2 regions of the Bacillus cereus group sp. N8 genome follow, and region 2 is predicted to be linked to the other one. Evidence: riboswitches for the same ligand, from Rfam matches in the RefSeq annotation. Region 2 holds a riboswitch; the other holds the start of a gene.

Region 1 (8,005 bases), on a different contig from region 2:
TAATAAAGCAGACGAAACAAAACAAAAAAGGCTTCGTTATATACCGAATATGTAACACAGCAAAAATTAAACTCGCTATTACAATTCCAAAATGAGTCTGCACTACACCTCTAAATAAAAACTCTTCCGCAAAGCCAATAATAAACGTGATAACGAGTAAATGCATGACCGAGATTCCTTGAAACATTCTATCGTTAATGCCACCATCATCAAACCAAGATTCTGGAAACACTCGCATTGCAACATAATCTAATAACACAATACAAATCGCTAATAAGCCACCTAGTACAAGTATAGAAATGGGTTCCCATTTCCATAAACTATAAACTTCTCTTTTATCTTGAAATAATATGTATGCTAGTAAACAACCGATGCCAATAATGATTAGTTGTGTTATGTATAGATTCAGTCTTATTTCCCTCGGACTCATATCTTCAACATTTTGCCTTTGAATGTTCATCATTCCTCCATCTTCCCTAGGCCGAAAAGCTTTTGTAACTCTGTTTCCCAATTATAGTCGAAAACAGACTGTTGCGCTCGTCTTTTTTTATACTCTGTTTTTGTAATACCACAGTAATCACAACAGTTTTCTATCTCTTTTTCCTTTCTATAACCGAACTGTTGTAATAAATATTCACGCCTACATCCTTGAACTTGTATCCATGACTTCATATTTTCTAGCTCACTATATTTATTACGCAATCTCACTTCCACTTCCGCTATTAATCTGTGCATTATTTCATCTGACAAGCTCTCTAGCAGAAGATTTCGCCGTTGTATGATTCCAAGATATTCGAGATGATAACGGATAAAACGCCAATATTGTTCATTAAATCTTGCTGCATTATAACAAATTTCTTCTACATCTTCTATTGGTAATACTTTCGTTTGAAACATTCTTTCTTGTAGTAACGAAAATAAAAATTGTATTTGTGATTTACTTGGCAATTCATCTTCAATGATTGAAATTGGCAAATCATGATCCAATGGACTACATAGCAAAATGGCTATACTTGGCTCACCATCTCTCCCCGCTCTTCCAATTTCTTGTAAATAAGAAGCTACATTTGTTGGATATTGAAAATGAATAATATATCTTGTATTCGCCTTATTGACCCCCATCCCAAAAGCACTTGTACATATTACAATTTGCAACTGGTCATTCATAAACTGTTGTTGAATTAACATACGCTCTTCATGTTCCATACCACCATGATAAAAAGCTACACCTGTAATTCCTTTTCCTCTTAAGTACTCGGTTAAACGCTCTGTCCAGGCCCTACTTGAGCAATAAACAATACCAGGTCCTTGCAAATACATTATATGCTCAAAAAGCGCCTCTTTTTTTTCTTCTATCGTTTCCACAAATTGCACTTCCATCGCAATATTTGGACGATCAATTGAATACACATGCTCAGCGACATTTTTTAGATTTAAACTTTCCGCTATATCTTGCAGTACATCCTTTGTAGCAGTCGCTGTTAATGCTAATACATTTGGAGATCCGATACTCTCAATTACTTTATCTAATTTTTTATAATCTGGCCGAAAATCGTATCCCCATTGTGAAATACAATGCGCTTCATCTACGACAAATAATGAAATATGTATTTTTTTCAATTCTCTTATTAGGAGTTCCGACTGCAACATCTCGGGTGATACGAAAACAAATTTATAAAAAGATAGCTTTTTCATTGCTTCTCTTTTTTCACTTAACGTCCGAAAACTATTAAATGCAATAACTCGATTTTTCACGACATACTTTAATTGCGTAACTTGGTCTTCCATTAAAGATAATAGTGGTGATACAACAAGCACCGTCCCCTCTTGCAGAAGCCCTGGAAGTTGATAACACATTGACTTTCCCCTTCCAGTCGGAAGCATTGCTACAACATCTTTTCCTTCCAATAAGTCCGTAATAACTCCTTTTTGCCCCGGACGAAATTCAGAATATCCAAACCACTTATATAAATATTCCTCAAGCTTCATTAATACCCTCCATCCGTGCCAATACAAGACGGACTTCAAAATAAGAGATTCCCTCTCCAACCGCTTGCTTCAACACACGCAATTTACGTGTTTGTAATGCTTCAATTACTTTTGATACTTTTTCTATTTTTTCTTTTTCCATAAACATCTCAATAGAAAATTCTTTTTCTCGTAAAGCAATCTCCACAAAATGATCTTCTATCGTGGCAACCTTTAAATTCCGAATTGTCGCTATTTCTTCTAAAGAGCGTCCTTGTCTCCAAAAATTATATGTTTTTTTCGTTGATAAGCTAAATAAATCAGCTTTCTCATTTGGATAAGAAATAATTTCAGCTAATAATGGAAATTCATTTTCTTTATTGCGAACTTCTTGAATAAGGAAATGAATTGTACCCCAAAATAAAAAGTACACTCGAAATACATCTTGTTTCGTAATTTCCGCTAATTGTTGTAAAGTACACCCAATACGTTCATAGCCAGTTAACCGGTATGTTACGATTGTCGCTTCTACTGAATTATTTTTTTGTAAAAGAGTATGCATCTCCTTCCACAATCTTTTAGCCAATTCATTTCTCGTATATGGTATTCCCGTGAGAAAACGTTTCACCCACATCATTATTTCTGTATCCTGTTGAATTGGAATAAATTTCGCATTTGCCTGTTGTATATTCGAAATGGTTTGAACGATTAATGATAATCTCTTCCAAAACGTTTCACCTATTTCACCATAGTGTAAACCATGTAAATACGTCGGAAAGGCAAATTCATCTTCCCATTTGTTTAATTGCATGATACCCGCAGTCGTTAACACGTATGTATTATCATGTATAGATTGCACTAAATCCGTCTGTAACAACTTTGCAACTTCTTGATCATAATCAGCTCTATTTAATGATTTATAAATCCCAAACAAAAAAGAAATTTGAAACATATTCCCATCTTGTAATGTTTGCGACGATCTCTTTCCTTTTAACAAATAATAAATCGAAGAAACGGTTCTTTCACCATTCAATTGTTTTAAACAATATAATAAAGTATATTGTAGCTGCATTACCGCTTCCACCTTTCAGTCTAACTTCATTCCTTTTTCAATACGATCGCATTTAACTTATCATATTCACACTACATGCTTGTATATATTCTATTGTATCAAACGAAATAACATTTAAGTATTTTGAAAATCTTATGAAATAATTCAAAAACAAGTTGACACCCTAATTGATAAGCATTATCATTATAATTTTATGTTGAAAAGTTTTAAAAACCGTTTTACAATAAGGTTATAATTTTTTGACGAACTTTTCACATACATATTATCAGGAGGGAAAAAAGATGGCAAAATATACAATCGTTGATAAAGATACTTGTATTGCATGTGGTGCTTGTGGCGCTGCTGCACCAGACATTTATGACTATGATGATGAAGGTATTGCATTTGTGACATTAGACGATAACCAAGGTATCGTTGAAATTCCAGATGTATTAATTGAAGATATGATGGATGCATTCGAAGGCTGTCCAACTGACTCAATTAAAGTTGCTGACGAATCATTTGATGGCGACTCTTTAAAATTCGAATAGTCTTTTATTAACTTCAAAAAATGCCCCTCATATGGATGAGGGGTATTTTTTGTTTTCTATTTTCATTCTGCTTAATAAAAAACCATTAGTAGTCCATACTACTAATGGTTTTATTTTACCTCACTATTCGCCGAGCAGTAAGACCCCCACCTCAAAATTCAGCGAAAGCAAATAAGTTAGGTGAGGGGCGTGCTGCCCGTAAAGGCCCGATTGGTGAAGGCTAATAATCAGCGGGGGATGAACAAAACCCCCACTGATTAAAGTTTCACTTTATATTTTATGCATTATTCATTTTTGCAAACACCCATACTTTCAAGCGTGAGAATAACGCTACAAATACAATTGTCACTACAATTCCTTTAATTAAATTAAATGGTAAGATTGCCGTTACAACCGTTGTTTTTATAGCATCACTAGACATAGCTGGTGAATTTAAAAACCAAGTGTAAGCTGGGAATATGATGATGTAGTTTAATACACTCATGATTAACGCCATTGTAATTGTCCCAAGCATTAATCCTGTCGTTAAACTCTTTACAGTACGATACTTTCTAAATAAGAAAGCTGCTGGTCCAATAAATAAACACCCTGCAATAAAGTTTGCAATTTCTCCAACTGGCACTCCCGTTAAGCTTCCTTGAATCCCGTAATGTAAAATATTTTTTATCGCTTCTACAATTACTCCTGCAATCGGCCCAAAAATAATCGCCGCAATTAAAGCTGGCACATCACTAAAATCAATTTTTAAAAATGGCGGAAGCCCTGGGAATGGAAAATCCAACATCATTAGTAAATACGCAATACTACTTAGCATCGCTACACTCACCATCTGCACTACACTGTTTTTTTGTTTCATCTTTCTCTCTCCTTTTCCATCGATCTTCTCATGGAAAGTGGAAAGGTTCTGCTATGCCTATTTTTTCATAGAACGAAAAAACCCTTTGCGATTTACACAAAGGGAGAATTTTAAGGCACATCAAACAGACGTTCAAATACTTATCTTTTTTGAACGCATGAACCTCCATCTTCTCCCATCCAGACTATACTGTCGGCTTTGGAATCACACCAAATCCTGCCTTAACGGCTCGCGGGCTTAGAACGAAATTATTAACTGTTCATCACCGCCGGTCGGGATTTTCACCCTGCCCCGAAGATAGACCGATATTCTATTTTCCACTTCATTATACAACAACATAATCGTATTGTGAACAAAAAAAGTGTAACTTATTAAAAATAAGTTATTAATTTTATATAATCAAAGATACAATCAATATATTTTACAATACAACCCATATTTTTTATAATTCGGTATTTCTCTTATGAATCCCCTAGTCATATATCGTTAAAAGTGATAAGATGTTGAATTGTTAAGATAAGAACATTTTCTGAGTTATGGAGGAAATGTCATGAAGAAAGATAAAAGACACTCTATTCGAGAAGCAATGAAAAAGAACTTAAGAAAAGAATACTTTTATTTAAAAAAAGAATTACTTTTCTACTGTCCAATTGATCTAGGCACATTCTCAAGAGAGACATACTACGCTACTTTTGACCAAGATGGCATAAGTATTTATCAGTATGATAAAAAAACAGAAAGTAAATTAAAATTATGTGAGCGTCATCCATGGAAGAGTTGGAATAAGGTAAAAGTTGATCACTATTTAACAACTTCTCAATTTATTTTTCAAGGTGAGCGAAACTGGATTTTATCCCTTTTCCAAAAAGGAAAAGAAGCTCAAAAAATAATTGAAGAACATACATCTTTACAAACGGAAGTTGTTTCCCGTCCTTTTTCCAAGAAACTTCCTGGTTTCCGTTCTAATACACCATTGAATAAATACATCGGTAGCATTTGTTACACTGCACTTATTGCATTTTTATTAAAATGGATGATTCCATTTCAAGCACCACAAATCGCCCTGTATTCTCTTTCAATTGGCTTTATGCTTCTTGGTTTACTTTGTCTTACAATTGGTCTAATCGAACCAACTATCGTACTATTTCGGACAAAAGAAAAAACAAGAACAAAAGTCTTTTACTTATATAGCTACTTAGCTATTTCTGGATTTATATGTGTCTTTATTTTTTGGTAAAAGAAGCCGTCCCAAAAGATTTTTTGGGACGGTTTTTCGTTAAGAATAGGTTACTCTTATCCTCGTATGTTATTGCTAAGTCAACATTTCTTGTCGAAACGTCGATATAAATTCATTTACTATCGTATTCTTAAAAATCTATTCAAAAGTTATACTTTGAGAAGTTTCCTTTACTTAACGTATAGTTGTTGGTTCGGATAGATTTGCTCTTGTCGTAATCCATTTCTCACTTTGATTTCCTCAACTGTCATACTAAATCTCCGAGCAATACTAACTAAAGTATCACCTTTTTGTACAACATATAATGATGATGAAACGACTTGGTTTTTTTGTTCATTTAAAACAAGTAACGGATTCATCGCATTCCTTTTCTCCATCGTCCATCTTCCTTGATGCACTTCTAAATGTAAATGCGCTCCTCGCGATTCTCCTGTATTCCCTACCTCTCCAATTCGCTCTCCTTTTGAAATATTATCCCCTTGAACTACATATCTCTTATTTAAATGCGCATAAACAGCCTCATATTCTCCATGTTTAATAAACACAACATTTCCATAACTACTTGAAAAATAAGACTTTGTCACCTTACCATTTTGAATAGCTGCAACAGGCGTTCCAATGGACGCAGCTATATCAATACCATAGTGTTTCCCATGTCTTGTCCCAAAATAATCACTTACCTGCCCATCAACAGGCCATATCCACTGATTCTCTTCAGCATAAACATGTAATTGAGATAAAAATAATATACTCAATATCACCACGCCACATTTTAACGCTTTCATATACATCCTCCGTTTTCTAATAACCGTCATACCTTCTCTATTGTGGGATATTATAGAAAAAAGTATACAAAAAAAGAAGTGAATTACTCCACTTCCTTCTCTTTTTTATTGCGAAAAACAAGTGCACTGCGGTTATATTCCACATCTTTCACTTGTAAACGCGCATTTATTACTCTAGCTACCGCAAACAAATAATCAGATAACCTATTTACATACTTCAGAACAATTTCATTGGTTTCTCCTTCTTTTTGCAACGACACTATACAACGTTCTGCTCTTCTTATAACTGTACGTGCAATGTGTATTGTAGCTGATGCCTCGCTACCACCTGGTAAAATAAAACGTTCTAATGGCGGCGCTTCTTCTGTATAGGAATCGATTCTTCTCTCTAAATACTCGACCATCTCTATCGTTACTTTATAGGGGATTTTCTTCTCTACTATTGCTAGATCTCCTCCACAATCAAATAGTTCATGTTGAATATTTTCAAGCTCGTTATAAATGTCACGAAAACATTCCTCTTGCAATTTTGACAGCGCGTATCCGATGTGAGAGTTCGCCTCATCAATCGTGCCATAAGCTTCTACACGTATATGATCTTTATCCACTCGGCCACCTATTACACTCGTTTCCCCTTTATCTCCTGTTTTTGTATAAAGTTTCATTTCATTATGACACCTCTCTTTTTTCATACTGATTATTAAAGAAAAAAACTCTACCATTCTTTATTTAATTGAACTTACAAAAAAATAAAAAACAGTAGAGCTTTTATTCATTATCACTTTTTAAAAACATACATATCTAAATTATACGATTTGGTAAATATACAGAGAATGTAGTTCCTTCTCCAACGACACTGGATACAGAAATCTTTCCATCATGACCTTGAACAATATTTTTAGCAATCGCAAGCCCGAGTCCAGTTCCAACCTTTTTCCCACGCGTTCTCGCTTTGTCAGCTTTATAGAACCGATCGAACAAGAATGGAATATCTTCTTCTGGAATACCCGCACCTGAATCCTGCACTTCAAAAGCAAGGCCACTATTTTCCGTATTAATTACAAGTGTAACATGTCCACCCGCATTTGTATGACGGATTGCATTATCAATTAAATTCGTCAATACCTGCTCCATACGATCTGCATCAAACGGATATTGTTCAATTGGGCTTTGGAAATCAACTGTTAATTGAACTTCTTTATCCTTTGCAATCCCTTGGAATTTACGGCCAATTTTTTCGACAAAAGGATGAATATCAACTTCACCTATATGTAACTCTACATGACCACTTTCCATACGTGCTAAATCTAATAACTCATTTACAAGTTTACCTAAACGAACAGATTCATCATAAATAATTTGAACAAACTCATTAATTTCTTCTTTTGTTTGCACAATATCATCTAAAATCGCTTCACTATACCCTTGAAGCATTACCATCGGTGTACGAAGTTCATGTGATACATTCGCAATAAAGTCTTGACGCATTTTCTCAAGACGACGCTCTTCCGTCATGTCTCGCAATACTGCTACTGCTCCACGAATTTTCGTTTGATT
Region 2 (8,005 bases):
CAAACAAATGCTGCGCAAAGCGGGCTTACATTTGATGTCGCTCTTATTCCAAAAGCAATGACTATTCCAGCAATCGGTATGATTATTGGATTATGTGTAGCGGTTTTCATTACATACCGAAAACCACGTACGTATGAAACGGAACAAGTTCATGCTACACAGAATGAAATCGTTCCCTATACAAAAAGAAGCATTACTTTTGGTTTATTATCAATAATCGCTACATTAACTGTTCAATTAGCAACAGAATCAATGATCTTCGGTGCTTTAGCAGGTATTATCGTCTTATCAGTTAGCGGTAGTCTCCCTCTTAAAGAAGCCGATGCTATTTTAACGAGCGGAATGCGTATGATGTCCTTTATCGGATTTGTTATGATTTCTGCCGCTGGATTTGGCGCTGTTCTTCGAAAAACTGGACATGTTGAATCTCTTGTGCAAACGAGTGCACATATAATCGGAAATAATAAACCGCTTGCTGCATTTCTTATGCTCGTTATTGGACTTCTCGTTACGATGGGAATTGGTTCTTCCTTTTCAACCATCCCAATCTTAACAACAATTTTCGTACCCTTATGCGTCCAGCTTGGATTTAGTCCAATGGCAACAATCGCAATTATCGGTACAGCTGGTGCACTAGGTGATGCAGGTTCTCCAGCATCTGATAGTACACTTGGACCAACGTCCGGTTTAAATGCTGATGGTCAGCATCACCATATATGGGATACATGTGTACCAACTTTTCTACACTATAATATACCGTTACTTATATTCGGCTTTATTGCCGCAATTACACTATAAAAGGTGCGTTTTATCAACGCACCTTTTACTTTGTTGTTTCTCTCTCAATACATCTAAATTCTGTTTCCACTTCTTCTTGTCCCACTTGTTTCTTCTTTATTTTTCCTATTAACTGCTGAAATGCTATTTCCCCATTTTCTTCGATATAACTTCCAATCGTCGTTAATGATGGGCTTATCCATTCACCCTCTGCACTCCCGTTAAATCCAATGATTTGCAACTTATCTGGTATATGAATATTAAGCGTTTTCGCCGCCCTGATTAGCTCAATAGCAATCTTATCACTTGAAGCTACAACCCCATCTATGTATGGATGTTTTTGTAACAATTCAAGAAACTGTTGATTCGTATACCCTTGTACAATTTCCTCTCGATAAGAAAGTCCTTCTTTCCAAGCAGTATCTAAAAACCCTGCCACATGCTCTTCCATTTCTTCACTTTCTACTCCCTCGCCAATATAAGCAAGAAACTGGCAGCCTTTCTCTTTCAATAAAGAAACAGCTTTCTGCCCACTTTCATAATAACTAGTCAGAGATTGTCGTTCTTCAAGCACAGCGAAAGGAAGTGAGATTTCTCCTATACTTTGAAAAACAGATTTCGTCAATATAACGCCTGCGATGTTATTTTGCGCCAACATATCTATGTATCTATTCTTATTTTCTATATTACAAACTACTACTTGATACCCTTCTTTATATGCTATTTCCTCAACGAAACGGAGCAAAGTGATGTATGATGGATTATGCAAAGTATCTACCAGTAATGCAATCATTGTTGAAGGTTGTTTAAATAAAGGCTTTGCTGTCGCATTCGGTCTATATTGTAACTCTTCAATTGCTTGCTTTACTTGTTTTACCGTATCTTCATGGACATATCCTTTTTCATTAATAACTCTTGAAACGGTTGCAACTGAAACACCAGCCAATTTTGCAACATCACGTATAGTTGCCACATCGTCACCCCTTAATATGGTAATAGATTACAATTTTAAACTAAACCAAAATATAACATTCGTCAAGAATATTGTTTTATATTTCTGAAAATTGTTACACAAATTTCACTTTTCTTACAAAATATACTCCAACTGAATTTCATGTAAAATTGCAATATTATCATGACCAATAAACGGAATCTCTTTTTTTATTTTTCGTGCTTCCTTCACGGCGTCCATGTATAAGTTCGTCATTATGAAATTACGTTTTTGATAAAATCGGAGTGCGCTCATATTATCATTCGTCGTAATGAGCCACACTTTTTTACACTCATTTTCCCTTGCCATTTGCAATACACAATCCACCAGTTTTGTTCCAATCCCATTTCCTTCCTCAAAACTATCTAACGATACAATTTCACACATGCTTTTTAGTATTTCACACGTTATAATTCCTACTATTCTGTCATTTTTAAGTGCAATAAAACCAGGTAATTGTTCTAATTGATGTGCTCTGCCTCGCGAGACCATCATTGAACTCCCCCAGCTTTCACACATAAAGACCCGAATTGTTTCTTTCATTTCTGGTGTAATTTTTTGTATATGAACCATATACGATTTCTCCCCTTTTTATATCATTGTGATACAATGTAAGTGTATCATATGTAGAGGTATTTGGAGGATGAGGTAAAGTATGAAACGTTTTTTTACAGCATTGTTTACTATACTAGGTGCAATAACTGCGATTGGGATTTTCTTTACAAATAAAGTTATGTACTTGAAGAAAAAGACAGAGGAAGAAGTTTTAGAACGCGAAACGAAAAAGCATTTTCATTTGGACGATTTTCACGCTATTCAAAAAGAAGAAATTCACATCTCTTCTCAATTTGGATACGAACTTCACGGATACTACATGCCAGCTGGGCATTCCAATAAATTTATGATTTTTTGCCACGGTGTGACTGTAAATAAAATGAATTCCGTTAAGTATGCAAACTTATTTTTAAGCAGAGGATATAACGTATTTATTTATGATCATCGCCGCCATGGTAAAACAGGTGGTAAAACAACAAGCTATGGGTACTATGAAAAACACGATTTAAAGTCAGTAGTTGACTGGCTAAAAGGTCGTTTTGGAACAAATATTATCCTTGGAATTCATGGTGAATCTATGGGGGCTGCAACCCTTCTTCAATATGCAGGGCTTGTAGAAGATGGTGCCGATTTTTATATTGCAGATTGCCCTTTCTCGGATTTTTACGGACAGTTACAACATCGTTTAAAAGTTGAATTCCATTTACCCAAATGGCCTTTATTACCTTTAGCAAACGCCTTTTTAAAGGTTCGTGACGGCTATACAATCCGTGAAGTTTCACCAATTGATTGTATAAAAAACATTAATAATCCTGTTCTTTTTATACACAGTAAAGATGATGACTATATTTTATCTGATATGACAAAATCACTTTATGAAGCGAAGGAAAATAATAAACAACTTTATATTGCAGAACATGGTGCACACGCTTGTTCTTATAATGAAAATAAAGAAGAGTACGAAGCTGCCATCGATCAATTTTTAAACACATATGTAAAAGAAACAAAAAACAGGCTTGCATAAGCCTGTTTTTTCACTGCGCTAAAACGTCTGTAACTTGTTCCATATTTTCAGAAATCCACTTTATTGCCTCATCTAGCGTCAGAAATTCCGTCGTTTGAAAGGTCACCTCATCTTGCAATAACCAAACATCTTTCGGTTCTTGTCCTACACCTGCGATTGACCAATGAAGTAAACTATATGGATGATTATCATTCAAAAATGATGCCCACGTGCGCTCATTTGCAATATTTTGTAGTGTTCGTAATTTTTTATCCATCTTTCGTCACCTTACTCTAGTCAGTTATAAAAACTATTATAACACTCTCTTCTCTCTCAAATAAAGTGCTCTTTTTGTATTGTCAAGTACTCTCCCTGATTATATGATGAGATTAAGCGTTTGGGAAGGAGGGATAAGGTTGGCAAAAGTACAAATTAAAGTAAATGATAATGGCTCTTTTCGCGTTACAGGGGACGTGGAATTAGTTGACTCACAAGGGAATGTATTCCCAGCAAAACCAGCATTTTCTTTATGTCGTTGTGGTTTATCGAAAAACATGCCTTATTGCGATGCTTCGCATAAAGGCAAATTCGAGTCTGTTGTTAGAGCACCCGAGGCAGAATAGTTTTGTACGTAACATGCACATTTTTTTGTGCATGTTTTTTCTTTTTAGCAACTCCGTTATATCCCTTCTCCTTACAACATTTCTCATACTTTTTTCCCCATTCCAGCCTACATATATTTTCACACAATTCTTCACATTCGAATATTTTTTTCTAGCCTTTTATTTTTTTTGTGCTATAATTTGAGCAAACAACATCCTTCGGGGTCGGGTGAAATTCCCAACCGGCGGTGATGAAGTGCAAACTTCTAAGTCCGTGACCCGTTTTCAACTCGAAAACGGTGGATCTAGTGAAACTCTAGGGCCGACAGTATAGTCTGGATGGGAGAAGGATATGTTTTCTAGTAATTTTATATAGCGAATACACTTTTATTTCAGTATGCATATTTATAAAGTTTCATTTTGAATCTTTATATATGTTTTATTTTGTATACTTATGTTTCTATACTGGAATAAAAAGATACGACTAGCGTTTGAAAAATTCGATATTTTGCTAGGTTTTTTTCCTTATGCCAAAATATCAGTCATCGTTAGGTTTCTTTCCTATACTTTCGTATTCGAACTATATTTCTAGAAATCACGTCTCCCAAACCCCAAGGATTTTATATCCTTGGGGTTTTTTGATTTTTTCAGGAGAGGTGAAGAGAATGACAGATCAAGAATATATGAGGATTGCCTTGCAGTTAGCACAAGGTACAACTGGGCAAACGAGTCCAAATCCTATGGTTGGTGCTGTTGTTGTAAAAGATGGAAACATTGTTGGAATAGGTGCCCACATGCATGCTGGTGAAGAACATGCTGAAGTTCATGCTCTTCACATGGCTGGTGAAAGAGCAAAAGACGCTACTGTTTATGTAACACTTGAACCATGTAGCCATTTTGGAAAAACACCCCCTTGCTGTGAATTACTCATTGAAAAAGGAGTTCAGCGCGTTGTAATTGCTACCCTGGATTGCAATCCCCTCGTTTCTGGCAATGGAAAAAGGAGATTAGAAGAAGCTGGAATCGAGGTAACTACTGGTGTTCTTGAGGCGGAAGCCACTTTATTAAATCGATACTTTTTTCACTATATGAAAACGAAACGTCCCTTTGTAACAATAAAAACAGCAATGAGCTTAGATGGAAAAACAGCAACTGTAACGGGTGAAAGCCAGTGGATTACAGGCGAAGAAGCACGCGCTGATGTTCACGAATATCGTCATATGCATGATGCTATCCTAGTCGGTGTGAATACAGTTCTAACTGATAATCCACACTTAACAACACGAATTCCAAACGGAGGTAAACATCCTATACGTGTTATTTTAGATACCCACTTACGAACGCCGCCATCTTCTCATGTCATAACAGATGGCTTAACTCCGACATGGATTATTGTCGGTAAGGATGTAAATAAAGAGAAAATAGCGTCTTATGAATCTAACAATATAGCTGTATTCCAAATGAAAACACAGCAAATTGAAATACAAGATGTCCTATCCCTACTCGGTGAAAAACAAATTCTTTCTCTGTTCGTTGAAGGTGGTCAAACGGTGCATGCAAACTTCTTAAAAACAAATAGTTTTAATGAAATTGTGACCTATATTAGCCCGAAATTAATTGGTGGAAAAGATGCACCCACTTTATTTGGCGGAGCTGGTTTTTCGAAGTTACAAGACGCACTTTCCTTAACAATTCAAGAGATGAAACAAATTGGTAATGATATAAAAATTGTTGCAACCTTAAAAAGCGAGGTGATGGAATGTTTACAGGAATTGTAGAAGAGTTAGGAACGATATCAAGCATGACTCAAAGCGGGGAAGCAATGAAACTAACTATTAGCGCAAATCAAATTTTATCGGATGTTAAGCTGGGTGATAGTATCGCGGTTAACGGCATTTGCTTAACCGTAACTAATTTTACAACTACTTCATTCACTGTCGACGCAATGCCCGAAACAATGAAAGCAACATCACTTCGTATGCTAAAGCCCAGTTCCAAAGTGAATTTAGAACGGGCGATGGCTGCAAACGGACGATTCGGGGGACATTTCGTCACCGGACATATCGATGGTATCGGTACGATTTTAACTAAAAAACAACATTATAATGCCGTCTATTACAAAATAGCAATTTCTGATGAATTACTACGCTATTGTTTGCATAAAGGATCCGTTGCTGTTGATGGAACGAGTTTAACGATATTTGATATAGACGATTCTTCTATTACCATTTCACTCATCCCGCACACAGTAAGCGAATCTGTTATCGGGGACAAGAATGCTGGAGATATCGTAAACATTGAGTGTGACATGATTGGTAAATATATCGAACGCTTTATTACTAAACCTGTAAAAAGAACTGATTCAATGACCGAAAGCTTTTTACAAGAAAACGGATTTCTATAAGGGGGAAGCACAATGTTTCATCGTATTGAAGAAGCTCTAGAAGATTTAAAACAAGGAAAAGTCGTTATCGTATGTGATGATGAAAACCGAGAAAATGAAGGCGATTTTATTGCTTTAGCAGAGTACATTACACCAGAAACGATTAATTTTATGATTACACACGGTCGTGGTCTCGTTTGCGTACCGATTACGGAAGGGTACGCAGAACGTCTACAGTTAGAACCAATGGTTTCTCATAATACGGATTCGCATCATACTGCCTTTACAGTAAGCATCGATCACGTTTCTACAACAACAGGCATTAGTGCTCATGAGCGCGCTACAACAATACAGGAATTATTGAATCCCGCATCTAAAGGAACTGATTTTAACCGTCCTGGACACATCTTTCCATTAATCGCGAAAGAAGGTGGCGTCCTTCGCCGCGCGGGTCATACAGAAGCTGCTGTCGATTTAGCAAAACTTTGCGGAACTGAGCCAGCTGGCGTCATTTGCGAGATTATAAATGAAGATGGGACGATGGCACGTGTACCTGATTTAATGCAGTGTGCAAAACAATTCGATATAAAAATGATTACAATTGAAGATTTAATTGCTTATCGCCGTCATCACGAAACACTTGTGACGAGAGAAGTGGAAATTACATTACCTACAGATTTCGGTACTTTTCATGCAATTGGCTATTCTAACTCATTAGATATGAAAGAACATATTGCACTCGTAAAAGGTGATATTTCAACAGGCGAACCTGTACTTGTACGCGTTCATTCTGAATGCTTAACAGGCGATGTATTTGGTTCGTGCCGTTGTGATTGCGGACCACAGCTACATGCTGCACTTGCTCAAATTGAGCGTGAAGGTAAAGGTGTTCTTCTCTATATGAGACAAGAAGGACGAGGTATTGGTCTTCTTAATAAGCTGCGTGCTTATAAGTTACAAGAAGAAGGGTTAGATACTGTAGAAGCAAATGAAAAACTTGGGTTCCCAGCTGATCTTCGTGATTACGGTATTGGGGCTCAAATTTTAAAAGATTTAGGCTTACAAAGTTTACGATTATTAACGAATAATCCACGAAAAATTGCTGGCTTACAAGGTTACGATTTAGAAGTAACCGAGCGTGTACCGCTGCAAATGCCAACAAAAGAAGAAAATAAAACGTATTTACAAACGAAAGTAAACAAATTAGGACATTTACTAAACTTATAATTAAGGGAGAGATAAATTATGGTATTCGAAGGTCATTTAGTTGGTACAGGATTAAAAGTTGGGGTTGTTGTTGGGCGCTTTAATGAGTTTATTACAAGCAAGTTACTTGGCGGAGCTTTAGATGGATTAAAGCGTCACGGTGTAGAAGAGAATGATATTGATGTTGCATGGGTTCCTGGTGCATTTGAAATTCCTTTAATCGCTAAAAAGATGGCAAATAGCGGAAAATATGATGCTGTTATTACATTAGGTACCGTAATCCGTGGTGCTACAACACATTACGATTACGTTTGTAATGAAGTAGCAAAAGGTGTTGCGTCTTTATCACTACAAACGGACATTCCAGTTATTTTCGGTGTATTAACGACAGAAACCATTGAACAAGCGATTGAACGTGCAGGTACGAAAGCTGGTAATAAAGGATATGAATCAGCCGTTGCTGCCATTGAAATGGCTCACTTATCAAA

The links. Region 2 has a riboswitch for FMN ahead of ribD (bifunctional diaminohydroxyphosphoribosylaminopyrimidine deaminase/5-amino-6-(5-phosphoribosylamino)uracil reductase RibD). Riboswitches for the same ligand answer to the same signal wherever they lie in the genome.
Positions count from the first base shown of each region.
Region 1: another riboswitch for FMN. It lies ahead of JDS80_RS05825 (ECF transporter S component); the one in region 2 lies ahead of ribD (bifunctional diaminohydroxyphosphoribosylaminopyrimidine deaminase/5-amino-6-(5-phosphoribosylamino)uracil reductase RibD).

Region 1 covers NZ_JAEHBK010000002.1:332,651-340,655, forward strand. Annotated here, with positions in the region: gene JDS80_RS05805 (CPBP family intramembrane glutamic endopeptidase) at 1-460, opposite strand, end outside; gene JDS80_RS05810 (RecQ family ATP-dependent DNA helicase) at 460-1,989, opposite strand; gene JDS80_RS05815 (YpbB family protein) at 1,979-3,040, opposite strand; gene JDS80_RS05820 (ferredoxin) at 3,322-3,570, shown strand; gene JDS80_RS05825 (ECF transporter S component) at 3,848-4,426, opposite strand; FMN riboswitch at 4,590-4,729, opposite strand; gene JDS80_RS05830 (hypothetical protein) at 4,977-5,663, shown strand; gene JDS80_RS05835 (peptidoglycan DD-metalloendopeptidase family protein) at 5,834-6,448, opposite strand; gene JDS80_RS05840 (cob(I)yrinic acid a,c-diamide adenosyltransferase) at 6,532-7,113, opposite strand; gene resE (sensor histidine kinase ResE) at 7,250-8,005, opposite strand, start outside.
Region 2 covers NZ_JAEHBK010000001.1:381,892-389,896, reverse strand. Annotated here, with positions in the region: gene JDS80_RS02100 (Na+/H+ antiporter family protein) at 1-798, shown strand, start outside; gene JDS80_RS02095 (LacI family DNA-binding transcriptional regulator) at 824-1,750, opposite strand; gene JDS80_RS02090 (GNAT family N-acetyltransferase) at 1,865-2,341, opposite strand; gene JDS80_RS02085 (alpha/beta hydrolase) at 2,424-3,347, shown strand; gene JDS80_RS02080 (DUF2552 family protein) at 3,358-3,603, opposite strand; gene JDS80_RS02075 (CDGSH iron-sulfur domain-containing protein) at 3,743-3,949, shown strand; FMN riboswitch at 4,140-4,283, shown strand; gene ribD (bifunctional diaminohydroxyphosphoribosylaminopyrimidine deaminase/5-amino-6-(5-phosphoribosylamino)uracil reductase RibD) at 4,594-5,706, shown strand; gene ribE (riboflavin synthase) at 5,688-6,332, shown strand; gene ribBA (bifunctional 3,4-dihydroxy-2-butanone 4-phosphate synthase/GTP cyclohydrolase II) at 6,345-7,538, shown strand; gene ribH (6,7-dimethyl-8-ribityllumazine synthase) at 7,557-8,005, shown strand, end outside.